Regions from separate parts of the Pseudoalteromonas sp. CuT4-3 genome, predicted to be linked through region 2. Evidence: predicted binding sites of a transcription regulator. Region 2 holds the regulator's gene; the other holds the start of a gene.

Region 1 (7,482 bases), 380 kb from region 2:
AGCAAACGTATTTCATCGGCGGATCTTGACGTAATTAAAGAAGCTATTCGCTTGTCTGCTTCTTCAATTAACTCTCAACCTTGGAAGTTTGTATTGGTAGAAAGTGATGAAGCTAAGCAGCGTTTGCACGATACATTTGCTAACAAGCACCAGTTTAATCAATTACACGCTAAAGAAGCGTCGCATACGCTGTTATTAGCTTACGATCCTAAGTTTACTAAAGAGAAGTTTGTTAAACGTGTGGATGTTGAAGTGAGCTCTGGTCACTTACCAGCGCAAATGCGTGATAGCTTTATGGGTGCCTACGCTTTTGCTGAAATGAATACGGATGAAAATGGCTACAATGGCAGCTGGACTAAAGCACAAGTTTACCTAGCGCTGGGTAACATTATGCATACACTGGCGCGTTTAAATATTGCATCTACGCCTATGGAAGGTGTTGATCCAGAGTTAATCGGTGAGAAGTTTAGCGAAGAGCTTGATGGTCATATTTGTGAAGTGGCACTTGCAATGGGTTACCCAGTTGAAGAAGAAGATTGGAACTTTGGCAAACCTAAAGCGCGTTTACCTGTTGAAGATATTATAGCTACTGTATAACGTGTTGCTATAAGTTAATTAGCCGAGAGCCTTCTCGGCTTTTTTATTTTTAGAATAAACCATACGCTTGTGTTTCTTCGTCTTCCTCTTGTGCTAAATGATCAGGTCTAAATATTGCGCTAGGGTCTATTAAAACACTGTGTTTTTCGGCTAACTTTATTAGCCCTCGCATCATGCCTTTGGTTTGCGGGTCTATATCAAAGCCTACATCGGTTAATTTATCGAGTGGCTTAATGTCTTCTTTTTTATAATCTATATTGTCCTCTACTTTATCTACTAGTAATCCGATATGCGGGTTGAGCCCATCTTTAGTAGTAAAAACAATAATAGGTTTATAATCGAGTGTTATTTGCTCTTTTGCCGCATCAAACAGTCGTTGTAATTGCATAAAGCTGTTGCGCTTTATACTCGCTAAATATTTACTGGCTTGTTTATAGTCTTGCTCGTTATGAGTACTAACTGCGCGATCTGTAGTTGTTACTAGCGCTTGAAAAGGCTCATCAAGTTTTTCTATGATAGTTTTTAGGTCACTGTTGTCAGTTTTAAACTCTTTATAAAATACGGCGATGTTGTGCAGCTGAGTTTTATCGTTTGTTATTACGTGGCTCTGTTGCGCGATGCTTTTTTCAAATTGGCTAAACCAATCATTAAGCGAGGCTTGCCAAGTTCTTAGCTCATTAAGTGCTTTTTTATTACTTTGCTCTGTAGAGCTGCCATTTAAAATAACACCTAGGTCGAACACCGGCGTGGGTGTTTCCATGTAGTCTTTTACACCAATAAAGCTCTTATTGTTATTTGGCAATGTAGTGAGGTTATTATCAAACCGCTCGGTGAGTAAAATATCGAGAATTTTAAGTGAAATGGTTTTACAGCCCACTTGAAAGTTTATGAATTCCATACCTTTATCTTTAATTGCCTTGTAATGCTTTAAGGATAGAACAAAATAGATAAATAGCTTAAAGGTTGTGTGGTTTTTTAATTAGTGACTTAACTGCGAGTTTAAATTGTTGCTCTAATGCTTTTTTTCCACTTAAACGATGTTGCTTGATTAGCTGCTCATTACTGTGGTTTTGTAATACCATTTGTATCAGCAAGTGGCGATCTTCACTTTTAGTTGCCATTAGGCTGGATGGGGAGTGGTTAAATAAATACCATAGTTTTGGCGCGGTATTAAAGCGATTTATTGTACTAATTGCAGTGTTTATAGGTGGGCTGGGCACGCTAGATTCATCGATAAATTTACTTATTAGCTCACTGACTAACTCACTGTCCAGTTGGCTAAAGTGCGTTAATAAACCATAAAACAAATCACTTTTAAATTGTTGAGCTAAGGTATGTAAGCCCTGCGTGGATGTGTTTAATGCTTTAATAACGAGGGCTGAGTGCTCACCCGTGCTTTTATCTCGCTGATAACCTAGCTTTACAGCACTAAAGTCCTGAGATTGCCAAAAACGTAAAAGCCCTGCTGTAGCCCCAAAACTTGCACCTATATAACTACAGGTGGGGGTTAGCTGATGTTGGCAATGCGCTAGCAATGCTTTACCTACACCTTGTTGGTGCAGGTTAGGTGCAACAGCTATACGAATAACGCGTGCGCTTTGTTTTGTTAAATAGCTTGGCTGTGCGCTTAATTGCGCGAGCGATTGCGCCATTAAATGCCCTTGTGGGCGGCGTTCACCACTGATTACTTGCTTAGCTAGCTCTGCATCCATACCGCCTTCAACTGCTATTAAACACACCCCCACAACATGCATGTCGCATCTACTAATAAACAGCCTTTGCGCTGGGGCATCAAGTAATTGGCGTAAATCGTTAACACTGCTCTGGTAATGGGCAAGTGCTAGCAACGCAACTATTTGCTGCAGTAAAGGCTCATTGTCAACGAGTTGCTGTTGAGTGACCTCAATATGCTCAATGTTATTTAAAGCGGGTGGGTATTCGTTATATTGTGCATCTAAAGCAAAGAGTGTGCGTACATGTTGCTCAAGAGGGTCGCCCTTGGCAAAGCGTAAAGGCTCTTCTAAGTTTACAATTTTTGCCGCTTTGTAATTTACTTTAATATATTGCGTAAAGCGAATGGTATAGCCTCGGCCATTACCCTCGTAGCCTACCAAGGTGCTTGCAAAGACTATACGCGGGTAGTGCTTTAATATGGTTAACAGTAGTGGGACAGGTATTGCGGCGGCTTCATCAACCAGTAATAAATCACATGGCGGCAACTGATTAAGCAGTGCATCGGGCGCCATGTATTGTAAATTAGCTAAATGTTTTTGCTGAGCCTTGTATTCCACCTGTAAGGTTTTAGCTAAATGCTTAAAACAGCTATGGGTGGCTCTAAATTGTGTTGCGCATACAATGATTTTTTTATCATGTAATGCTGCGGCTGCAAGACCTAGCGCGGCTGATTTTCCTCGCCCTCTGTCGGCATTAATAATTAAAGGCCTGTTCGCACGTCCTGTGGCCACCTTAATTATTTGCTCAACGCAGTGTTGCTGCGCCTGATACTCAATTTTATTTGTTACATTGCTTTTGAGCGGCGGCTGTTTAAAGTCAGTATGTTCATCAAAGTGTATGGCAGGTAGCGTTTGTAAAAGGCGAGAAAAACGTAAATTAAAATAGCTTTGCTGATTACTACACCCATAAGACTGCACGCTTTGCAGCGCAGGGTCTTGCCATGAGGCTAAATGTTGTAAATCAGGCAGTAATAAAAATAAAAGCCCGCCGGCTTTTACGGTGCCGGCTAATGCAGCGAGTTTATCGGGGTAAATGCCACTAAAACCATCATAAACGGCATGAGGAAACTCTTGCCCAAGTAGTTGATGAGTATGCTCAGGCCAACTTGCATTGGCAAGGCTGCTTGAAAGTAGCTTTACATCATCCGAACGGGTTAACGCGCTTAATAGCTCATAGCACCACGTAGGCTGGCCTGTAATTAGCACTAACTGACGATGCTTTGCGCCAGTTAGTTGCTGCGTTAATTGCTCAACACAGTGCTTATACAGCTTGAAGTCGTGCATATGCGGTTACTAACCATTTGCTACCGAGGTCATCAAAGTTTACTTGCACACGCGATTGCGCGCCGCTGCCTTCGTAATTAAGCACAGTGCCAATACCAAATTTAGCGTGAAGTACACGTTGGCCTAAGTTAAAACCACTTTCTTCAAATACAGCATGGCTTACTGATGCGCTAAAACGTCCTGCAGCAGGCGGTCGTGATACCTGTGTTTTAATACGAATTTCTTCTACGCAATCTTCGGGTATTTCACGTAAAAATCGCGATGGGCTATGGTACTTTTCTTGGCCGTATAAACGACGGCTTTCGGCATGGCTTATGTAAAGTTTGTCCATGGCACGGGTCATGCCCACGTAACAAAGGCGGCGTTCTTCTTCTAAGCGCCCTGACTCTTCATTACTTTGCTGCGATGGGAACATGCCTTCTTCAACGCCCACCATAAACACAAGCGGAAACTCTAAGCCCTTAGCAGAGTGAAGAGTCATCATTTGCACAGCGTCTTCGTGTTCATCGGCTTGGCCTTCACCAGACTCAAGTGAGGTATAAGCTAAAAAGCCTTGTAGTGGTGAGCTAAACTCTTCTTCTTCGGGGAGTTCATACTGATCGCAGGCACTGATAAGCTCTTCTAAGTTTTCTACGCGAGCTCGGCCTTTTTCGCCTTTTTCAGCTTGATACATGGCCATAAGGCCAGAGGTTTGGATAGTGTATTTGGCTTGCTCTTGCAGTGTAAGGTCGCTAATTTTATCTTCTATGTGCTCTACCAACTCTACAAATTTTGTAACAGCGCTTGCCGCACGACCCGATAAATGTTGCTGTTCAACAATTGCTTTAGCTGCGTACCAAAGAGGCAGCGACTCAGCACGCGCACAGTCGCGTATATGGCTAAGTGTTTTATCGCCAATACCGCGCGCAGGGGTGTTAATTACACGCTCAAATGCGGCGTCGTCTTGGCGGTTTCCTACCAATCGTAAGTACGATAGCGCATCTTTAATTTCTTGACGTTCGAAGAATCGCATACCACCGTAAATACGGTATTTTAAGCCTTCTTGTAGCATGGCTTCCTCGAGTACACGAGATTGCGCGTTACTACGGTATAAAATAGCGGCGTCTTGCAACGCATTACCAGCATTTAACCAGCTGCGTAGCTTGCTGCTTACAAAGCGGGCTTCGTCTAGCTCGTTAAAGGCGGCATAAATTGATATAGGCTCGCCTTCGTTACCATCGGTCCAAAGGCTTTTACCCATGCGCTCTGAATTGTTTTTAATTAGCGCATTAGATGCTTTTAGAATGGTCGCGGTTGAGCGGTAGTTTTGCTCAAGACGAATAGTTTCGGCGTCAAAATCAGTTAAAAAGCGTTTAATGTTTTCTATTTTAGCGCCGCGCCAACCGTAAATACTTTGGTCATCGTCGCCTACAATCATAATGCTTTGTGTATCACCAGCAAGTAGCTTTAACCATGCGTATTGAATGGTATTGGTATCTTGGAACTCGTCTACCAGCATGTGGGCAAAGCGCTGCTGGTAATGGCGAAGTAGCGTAGGGTTATTTTTAAGTACTTCGTAGCTACGTAGCAGTATTTCTGCAAAATCAACTAAACCAGCACGGTCACACGCCTCTTGATAGGCGGCATATACACGCAGCATCATTTGCTCGTTTATATCGTAGGCTTGAATATCTTTAGGGCGCAGGGCTTCATCTTTTTTAGCGCTGATGTACCAGCCAAATTGTTTGGCGGGCCACTTTTTGTCATCAATATTCATTGATTTTAATAAGCGCTTGATCATTCTAAGTTGATCGTCAGAGTCTAAAATTTGAAAGGCTTCTGGTAGGTTTGCTTCACGGTGATGAGCGCGCAAAATACGGTGTGATAGACCATGGAAAGTACCAATCCACATACCACCGACAGGTGCTTTTAAGGTTTCTTCAACACGGGTGCGCATTTCTTTAGCGGCTTTATTGGTAAAAGTAACTGCAAAAATACTATAGGCTGATGCTTGCTCAACCTGCATTAACCACGCGATACGATGAACTAAAACACGTGTTTTACCCGAACCAGCACCTGCTAATACCAGCATGTTTTGTAGTGGGGCTGCAACGGCATCGCGTTGTTTGTCATTTAAGCCATCGAGTAATTCAGAAACGTCCATCGTTACGCCTTTTCAATCAATAATGAGGGCAGTATAACAGGTGTTTTTGTTAGGCTAAATAAAATACTGTTTTTATGAACAGCTATTCTAAAAATACTTGTAAAACTAATCCCTTAGCCGCTTTTTTGTACTCTTAAGTAACGATAATTAATAATAAAAATAATCAAATTGACCTATATTTAGTAAAAAATACTAAAGCAGTTATTTAGTAGTAATTTAACTATCTGATTTTTAAGCTTTAATAAATTGGCATAAAGTGTGATAGTAAGTAAATAACTAAAACTTAAAATTAATTAACTACAGAGGTGAGTATGGCTGATCAAGGTTCTGGCGGTAATGTTATTGCAGCGTTGTGTAATATATTTTTTCCTGGTTTAGGGCAATTGGTACAAGGGCGAATTTTAGCCGCTATCTTTTTTGCGCTAGCTATTATAATTAGTTACGCACTTATTTATGTATTAGTAGGCTTCGTACTCGTGCCTATTATTTATTTATGGTCGATTATAGATGCTGCACGTTTTAGATCGCGAAGTTAGCTTTTATGTCACCTATTTAATAGCGCCCATTGGCGCTATTTTGCGTTTTAGGGTCGGTATTTAAGGCTATTTATGGGTATAATTAGTGCATTAGCGTTTTAAAAGTAAAAATTATGGAATATCAATTTATACGTGACCCTATTAGTGGGCTGCGCATTAAAATAAGCAGCGAGCATGCCCTAATTGGCCGCTGGTTAAACGAAGAAATTGGCAAAGAAAAAGTCGCGATGGTACAAGCACTTATTAGCTCGGTAAAAACAAGTTACGAGCCAATAACGTTAAAAGGCCAAGAGATAGACTTAATACTCTCTAAAGACGAAGCCTTATTTGAAGCCCATGCTCTACACCAAGACAGCGAAGATTTAGTCGCCTATCAAGATGATGACTTAATGCTTGAAGAAAATGGCCTAGTGAGTGGTTGTGGCTTTGAAGATTTTATAGATTTAATAGAGTCGTGGGCTGAGTTTACTGGCTCGCGTTAAACGTTTAAAAGGCCAACCTAGTTGGCCTTTTTTGTAATATCAATTGTGTAAAGTTATTAAGCATTTATAGCGCTCTATTTAGCACCCTAGAATGATTAAATATTTAAGTCGATTGGTATATAACTACAGATTATTGATTTTCTATTGATTTAACGCCAGCTAATAATAGCTCCTCTGTTAAACGTACTTTGTAATTAGGGTTTGCGTACTGAAAATACACAACGCCACTTTTATCAATTACAAATACAGCCGGTACAGGTAAAGCGACGTTTACCTTGCCTTGGGCATCAACAAAGTTAACACCGCGCTTATTGCGATAGATAGCGGCTGTTTTATCATCTAAAAAATAAGCTAAACCTAAGGCTTTTGCTAGGGTTAGGCTATCATCTGAAAGCAGTAAATAATTTGGCGAGCTTATTTTACTTTGGGCTAGTTTTTCTGGGCTATCTGGCGATACTGCAATAATTTGCGCGTTTAAATTAGCGAGTTGCTGCTCAATTTTTTGTATATTAGCCAGTTGCTTTGAGCAATAAGGACACCAACCTCCGCGGTAAATAATAAGCACCGTTGTTTTTTCAGCAAAGCGCTTTTGTAACTCTACATTATTACCATGTTGATCTTTGAGCGTTATATTAGGCACGCTTAAGCCCGGTAATAATGATGATACTTGCTCGGGGGCTGCAGCAATTCCTTCTGTACTTGCTTGC
Region 2 (7,482 bases):
CACAGTATTAATGCTGTGTGCCTTTTTAATAGTATTTTATTGTGCTTTACAACTTACGTTTTTAAGCTCAATAGACATATCTTTTTTAGGATAATAAAGCACGCACTGCTTGCCGATTATTTGTAAAACAAACTTTTCTGGCTTGATATTATGCGCGCCCATTATGGGCATACCATTTGAGTCTTTACTATTTCCATGGCTTAATAATAGCTCGCTGCGTTTAGTAAAAACGGTGTCGGCCAGTGTAACTAGTGTGCCGCCCTTTGCTTTTATAATCGCTTGCTGGAGCGTGGCTATAACGCCTGGGTTTACCTCGGTAAGTAGTGCAGGCTTAGCAGTGGCATTACTCATACTGTTACAGCCTCCAATAAATAATAAGGTTAATATTGCCAGTAGTTTAGCCATTACTTATCCTTATTTAACGTAGGCCAGGTTAAATCCATATTGCCACGGTTAACGTTATTAGGTGCGTTTAAAGGTAATAGCTGCTTGCTATCGCCAGCAGCGCTTTGTACTTGCGTTTTAATACTTGCAGAGGCGGTGCTAACAGGGCACGTGCCGTTATTATCAATATGATAAAGCGCAGTAGAGAGTAGCCCTTCGTTTGGATTGCCTAATTGATTATCAAAGTCGTCACTGACTACACAGCCTTTTACATCAGCATCAAACTGTGGTGTAGGCGTTGGCGTAAAGCCTGCTGCATATTCACCAAACCCTTTACTGTTAATACCGCTAAATTGAATGGTGTAATAGGTGGTGCCACAGTTATGTGTTGGGGTAAAACCGTATGGTTTACCGCAGGTTGTGTCGCCAATGAGCACTACCTCGGCGTCAATGCCTTTTAAGCCATTAATAAAGGCTTCTGAGGCTGAACACGTACCCGATGTACTAAGCACATACACCTTAGATAGGTTTAAATCGGGGAGGCTTTCGCCAGTGCTAAAAAAAGTTGAGTAATCAATTTCTTCATCTATAAACGGAAAAGGCGACTCTACCGGTTGTTTATCGTTTTGCTGAGTTTGGTAATAAATACGGTTTTGAATGTTGGCGCTGCCCGCCACCATGTAAGCCAGCTGCGAAGAAAGCGCTAATAAACCGCCTCCGTTATACCTAAAGTCGATAACAAGCTCTTCCACGTTATCGGTTTTAAATTTATTAACTGCAGCAATTAAGCCTTCTTGGGCAATACCTATATGGCTATTAAACTGCATGTACCCTACGCTAGTGCCATTTGCAGTGGTAATGGTTTTTACGTTTTGTACAGGTGTTTGCTCTATGTTGCCGGCAGTTACGTTAAAGGTTTTTTCAGCGCCATTGTTACTGCGCACAACGATGGTGTGCGAGTCGCCATTAGTGGGGCTAAATAATCCTTCGTTTAAGGTATCTACGCCTGCTTGTGTGCTGGTATTAATGCTTACGCCATCAACTTCAAGTACGGTATCGCCACGTTGAAAACCAATTTGGCTTGCTGGTGAGTCGTCTTCTAGGTAGGCAACACGTAAAATTCTATCAGCTGGGTCGCCAATAAATGCCCAATTTATACCATAGCCTGAGGTTACACCTGATTGCGCTTCTTGAAAGTAGTCCTCAGAAGGCTCTGAAAAATGAAAATTATCTTTTTTAGCACCAGAGTCGGTTAGTTCTTCGGTTTTTAGTTGGGCAAAATAATCGGCCACTGTAGCAAAGTTTTCAGGGTCGTTATCGGCTATTTCATCATACCAAAGGTAGGTTTCGTCGCTCCACGAGCGAAGCCAAAGCTTTTCGTAAAGGGCTGAACCGGCTTGGTCTGGGTAAGGCTCATTATTATTAAACGGATCGTTACCTGTGCGTGGGTTTTCGCAAAAGTTTTTTAACTCCTCCGATGGCTCAAATACACCTGCCGTCCATGTCGGGGCTGTGTTTGCAGGAGGTGTGACGACTGGGTCGGGCGTTTCATTCATGCTGCTACCACCGCCACAGCCCACAAGCGTTAGACTTGAAAGTGCAGCAATAATAGCGAGTGTTGCTTTATTATTTTTAAACATACAAAACTACTTTTTGTAAATAAGTTGTTTAAAATACTACAACACCCGCTCATTTATTCAACGTATTCGCCCCTAAATTATGTAAATGAGTGTATACACTTAGGTGTGCTACAGCTTACTTGCGCTGCTTTTATCTGCAAATGCTTGTTTTTGCCAGGCATCAAATAGTTTTTGTTGTTTGTCTGATATTTTTAAGCCGTATGTTTTTTGCATATAGGCGTAGGTGTCGGCAATGCGCTTACGGGCATAAAAAGGAGGCTCTACAACGCGTTGTTTAAAGTTAACCTTTACTTTGCAGCGGCCATATTGGGCAGCGTTTTCGCTAAGCATACCAAAGCGATAGTTAGAGCGATCTGCGTTAATTTCGCCAATTGCGGGGGCTAAATTGTTTATATCGGCTTCCATTTTTCTAAATTTAGCACTGACCTTGCGACAGTTTTTACGGCCACCGTTTTGCCAGCACTGTAGCTGGTGACCAAATTCCCACGCCGGCACTATATGCTCCCACTCTATACGCAGTGCACGTACATTAACTTTACCAGAGGAAGTTAACGTATTACGCGGAATATAACCACAGTTGCTAGGGTCGGGGATTAGCTTTTTACCTTGCTTTTTAATGTCGCAGCCGCAGTAAAGGCTTTTGGCGTTTTCGGGTAGGGTTTTAATTAAGTGCCTTTTAGCCGTTGAAAAACGGGTAAATTCTTCACTCGATGCAGAAAAACAAATACAACAAGCCACAAAGGCCAAAATAAATTTAAGCATATCCATCACATACGTGAACTACAGGAGGCGCTAGTCTAAAGTTTTGCTGCTAAAAGATAAAGCCTGAACAAATTTTAATCCGCAATGCTTAGTACACTCTATACTGATATAAAAAATAGCGAGGAGATGACTATGCTAGGTGCTTTTTCAATAAGTTTAACGGTTAAAGATATTAGAGCCTCAAAAGCGTTTTACGAAAAGCTGGGCTTTAGCGAGTTTGCAGGTGAGATAGAGCAAAGCTGGTTAGTGATGAAAAACGGTGAGCATTTAATTGGCTTGTTCTCGGGTATGTTTGATAAAAACATGCTGACCTTCAATCCTGGCTGGGATCAAAACGCACAAACCGTTACAGAGTTTAAGGATGTTGATACGCTTAGCGAATATTTTCAAAACGCTCATATCCAGGTTGAACCTGTGGGTGATAAAAGCTTTATTATTACAGACCCAGACGGCAACCCTATTTTGATTGACCAACACGTGTAAGTTTTTTTAGCCTAACGTTTTGTATTAATAAAATAATACCGCATAAACAAAATAGTACGCTGGTGGCTGCAAAACTGATGAGGAGCGGGTTGTTAAAATCTTCTCGCTCGCCGTAATCCATTATGTGTAGCATCCAAAAAAAGTCGAATATGCGCCATAGTGTGCTGCGAACGGTGATAACTTTGCCGTTAATTGCATTTAAATACAGCGTAGTATTAAAGGTGTCGTTAAATTGTACTTGCCACACATTTGTTTTGTATCCCACCTCTCGAGTGCCTTGTTTTAAAAGCGTTGTGCTAATTGGCTTAGCGTCGATGAGTAAATGCGCTTGTGCATTAGCGGTAATTTGTATTTTGGTGGGTGGCTGAAAAGGGCGCCCCGTTAAACCATTAAAGCTTTGCTGCTCGCCACTATTAATAACAGTAATAAGCGGGGTCGTTAAAAAGTGCTCAAACACTATTTGCGTGGGGTTAGGCACTTGCGCAGTAATATTATCGAGTGATGTGGGGTAGTCTGCTTGAGTAAATGGGTTTGTAAGTGTACGCTTAGCAAGGTGCTTACCGTGTACGTATTCAAGTGGTATCGCGCTCATTACTAAGCCGCCTAACAGCCAAGCTAAAATTTGTAAGGCAAGTAAATAGCCTAGCCACTTATGTAGTTTTCGAGCGCGCTTAAATAGTTGTTTTCTCATTTTGTGCTTCTTATTATTTTTTAGCGTTAGTGTATTACAACAACCCATGCTTTTACTGCGGCATTTTGTCGCAGTTATTCATAAGCTTACTCTAACTTTATAAAAATAATAAAAAGGAGCGATAAAAAATCAGCGAGGCTGCGTTTAATGCTCACGCAAGGCATTTATTAGCCCTTGTTTGCTCATTTTAGAGCGGCCGCTAATGCCGAGCTCTTTAGCTTTATTATACAGCTGCTTTTTAGTGCGCTGCTCATACTTTGAGGCTTTGCCGCCTTTAACAGCGGTTTTATGAGTATTGCTATTAGCAATGCGCGCGGCTTTTTGTTTGCTCATTCCTTCATCTCGAAGCGCATCGTACTGATCGTCGTTTTTAATTTGCGGGCCATGATCTACCATAATTGTCCTCCTGAAGCGTTTAATTACACAGTGTGTGTATAACTTTCATACATAAACGGTAAAATTAAGCGTAACTAGCCTAACCCGTTTTATAAGGCAAATTAGGTGCCAATGGCGTTTAAACAGGTATTTTCTATGAATAAAGCCATGTTTAGCGCTTAGTTGATTTGGTATAAAAGTAAAACTGCGTTAAAGTTTGCGATGAAACTATAAGAGGGTAAAAAGCAGACAATGTCGGAAATTCAATTTTTAAATGTAGATCTAGAGCTTGAGTCTAAACAAGATATTAGCGCCCTAGTGGCAGACTTAAAGAAAAACGCGATGGTTTTGCATTATGACAAAGACGAATATCGTCAATTGGCGCGTATTGAAGCCTCAGGTGATATAACCACGCCAGACAAAGCAATCAACCACTTATGTGAATTAATAGAGTCGTGTTCACGTAATGCGCTTAAGCAGTGGCTAAGCTGTTCGCGCAGAACGTTTGATATAGGCTTTGAGTCGGGCACGTCACCTAAGTGTTTTAACCAAGCTCTACATGCAGATACACTGCTACGCATATCTGCCATTGGCGCTGGTATGGAAATAACGATTTACCCTATCGAAAAGTAGCCATAGTTGATTATTTGCGCTCGACAACCGCTGCGGTCATTTTTGATACGCAGCAAAGCTCGCCGCGGCTATTGGTTATTTTTATTTCCCATACAGAACTGCGCTTACCAATATGAAATGCACGAGTAACGGCGGTTAAAGTGCCATTTCGAGAGGCCTTTAAGTGGCTGGCGCTAATTTCCTGTCCAACACAATAAAATTTTGTAAAGTCCACGACAAAGTTAGCGGCGTAGCTTGCTACGGTTTCGGCAAGTACCACATTTGCGCCACCATGTACCATACCAATAGGATTATGATGCTCAGGAATAGCAGGCATGGTAGCCACTAGGTAATCATCTCCTATTTCGGTTATTTCTATGCCCATGGTTTTCATCAGCGTGCCTTGGCCGTTTATTCCCTCATCTAACTGTTTGCAAAGCTCTAATGTGATGGGTTGATGCCAAATACTCATAATTACTCCTTTATATTGAAAGCAAATTTATAGCATTTTAAATACTGAACGTCTGTAATTACCTAAAATTTATCCAAGTGCGGTGTATTTAGCTATTTTAAAGCACAATTTAAATTTGCGATTTTTATTTAACTGTATATACTCACAGTTAAATGTACTGTATGGAAAACCAGTTGTATGCGACCATTAACTAAACGCCAAGCTCAAATACTCGAACTAATAAAAGTTTTTATTAAAGACACTGGTATGCCTCCTACACGTGCCGAAATTGCGCAAACACTAGGTTTTAAAAGTGCCAATGCCGCAGAAGAGCACTTAAAAGCGCTTGCCAAAAAAGGTGTTATTAAAATGAAACCAGGCGCAAGCCGTGGTATTCAATTGGTTGAAGAAGAAGAGCCAGAGCAACTAGGCCTACCATTAATAGGTAGAGTTGCAGCGGGTTCGCCTATTTTGGCGCAAGAACATGTTGAGAGTCACTGTAAAATAGACCCACTTATGTTTAAACCAGCCGCCGACTTTTTACTGCGTGTTAACGGCATGAGTATGAAAGATATAGGTATTATGGATGGTGACTTGCTTGCCGTACACCGTACTCAAACAGCAGAAAACGGCCAAGTTGTGGTTGCGCGAGTAGATGAAGACGTAACCGTAAAACGCCTAGAAAAAGCAGGCCGAAAAGTATTATTACACGCCGAGAACGAAGAGTTTAAGCCAATTGAAGTAGACCTTGAAAACGAATCTTTTAATATTGAAGGGTTAGCCGTTGGCGTAATAAGAAATGCCGACTGGATGTAATTTTTAACTATTTTTAAGTAATATTTATAAATGCGCACTTTTAAGTGTGCATTTTTGTTTTAAAAACAGACCTTCCACCATCTCAAAGCGCCCTAAAATTATTTAGGCTGTAAACTTTTTTTCACTCATACTTTTATCTTCCTAGGCGTGTTACATCCCTTAATTTTGCTCGTATCTTGGCTGTTAAATAACAATTTAATACGCCGTCATTTAGTCAATTTTAAAATATCACTTGATTGTTTTTTATACTAAAACTTGCTTGTTGTACGTTTTTTAGCTAATCATTAATGTGCTGGACTAACAATAACTCACAGCTTTTTAGTTATGAGAACACACAATATACACAAACCTTTTGTTGTCCTAGCGATACCAATTAAAAATAAGATTGGTTAAAAAATAAAAATAACGAATTGGCGTTTAAGCCGTATGCCTCTTCGCTTTGCATTCGCAATAGCATCAAAGGAGCCGTCACATGGGTAAACTGACCTCTACCTTGTGGCTTGTGTTGATTATGTTCCCGCAGCAAGTGCTGGCTAATAGCCAATACAATATGCGCAAGGGCGTAACCGATATAAGTAATAATGTATATCAGCTACACATGACCATATTTTTAATATGTTGTGTGATTGGGGTGATAGTGTTCGCAATAATGTTTTGGGCACTGATTCATCACCGTAAATCTAAAGGGGCAGTTCCTGCCCAATTTCATGAAAGTACCAAAGTAGAAATTCTTTGGACTGCCATTCCGTTTGTTATTTTAATTGCCATGGCAATTCCTGCCACTAAAACCCTCATTGCGATGGAAGATGCCAGTAAGGCCGACTTAACCATTAAAATTACAGGGTCACAGTGGAAGTGGCATTATGAATATATGGGTGAAGACGTAGAGTTTTACTCTATTTTATCTACCCCTCAAGACGAAATAGCCAACCTTGCTAATAAAAACCCCAATTACTTACTTGAGGTTGATAAACCTTTAGTACTGCCAATTAATCAAAAGGTGCGTTTTTTAATGACCTCTGATGATGTTATTCACTCTTGGTGGGTACCCGATTTTGCCGTTAAAAAAGATGCCAATCCGGGGTTTATCAACGAAACGTGGACCAACATTAACGAAGAAGGTATTTACCGAGGACAGTGTGCAGAGCTGTGCGGTAAAGATCATGGTTTTATGCCCGTGGTGGTTGAAGCTAAATCGCAAGAGGACTTTAACGCATGGCTTGCAGATGCTAAGCAAGCTAAGCAAAAAGCCGCACTTGCTGATGCAG

The links. Region 2 encodes LexA, which represses DNA repair genes until DNA is damaged. Its sites were predicted from a motif close to TACTGTATNNNNATACAGTA; they were not measured.
Region 1: uvrD (DNA helicase II) is a predicted target of LexA. The motif match lies at 5,822-5,841, and genes of this name have one in related genera.

Annotation. Positions count from the first base shown of each region.
Region 1 is NZ_CP142030.1:140,349-147,830, forward strand. Features, by position in the region: gene VOI46_RS00665 (NAD(P)H-dependent oxidoreductase) at 1-597, shown strand, start outside; gene VOI46_RS00670 (hypothetical protein) at 647-1,495, opposite strand; gene VOI46_RS00675 (GNAT family N-acetyltransferase) at 1,554-3,614, opposite strand; gene uvrD (DNA helicase II) at 3,592-5,757, opposite strand; gene VOI46_RS00685 (hypothetical protein) at 6,069-6,293, shown strand; gene VOI46_RS00690 (YacL family protein) at 6,407-6,775, shown strand; gene VOI46_RS00695 (peroxiredoxin-like family protein) at 6,906-7,482, opposite strand, start outside.
Region 2 is NZ_CP142030.1:3,423,975-3,431,456, reverse strand. Features, by position in the region: gene VOI46_RS15930 (hypothetical protein) at 37-405, opposite strand; gene VOI46_RS15925 (S41 family peptidase) at 405-2,024, opposite strand; gene VOI46_RS15920 (endonuclease) at 2,133-2,792, opposite strand; gene VOI46_RS15915 (VOC family protein) at 2,919-3,269, shown strand; gene VOI46_RS15910 (hypothetical protein) at 3,244-3,960, opposite strand; gene VOI46_RS15905 (Rho termination factor N-terminal domain-containing protein) at 4,105-4,359, opposite strand; gene VOI46_RS15900 (hypothetical protein) at 4,588-4,968, shown strand; gene VOI46_RS15895 (hotdog fold thioesterase) at 4,979-5,419, opposite strand; gene lexA (transcriptional repressor LexA) at 5,597-6,214, shown strand; gene coxB (cytochrome c oxidase subunit II) at 6,687-7,482, shown strand, end outside.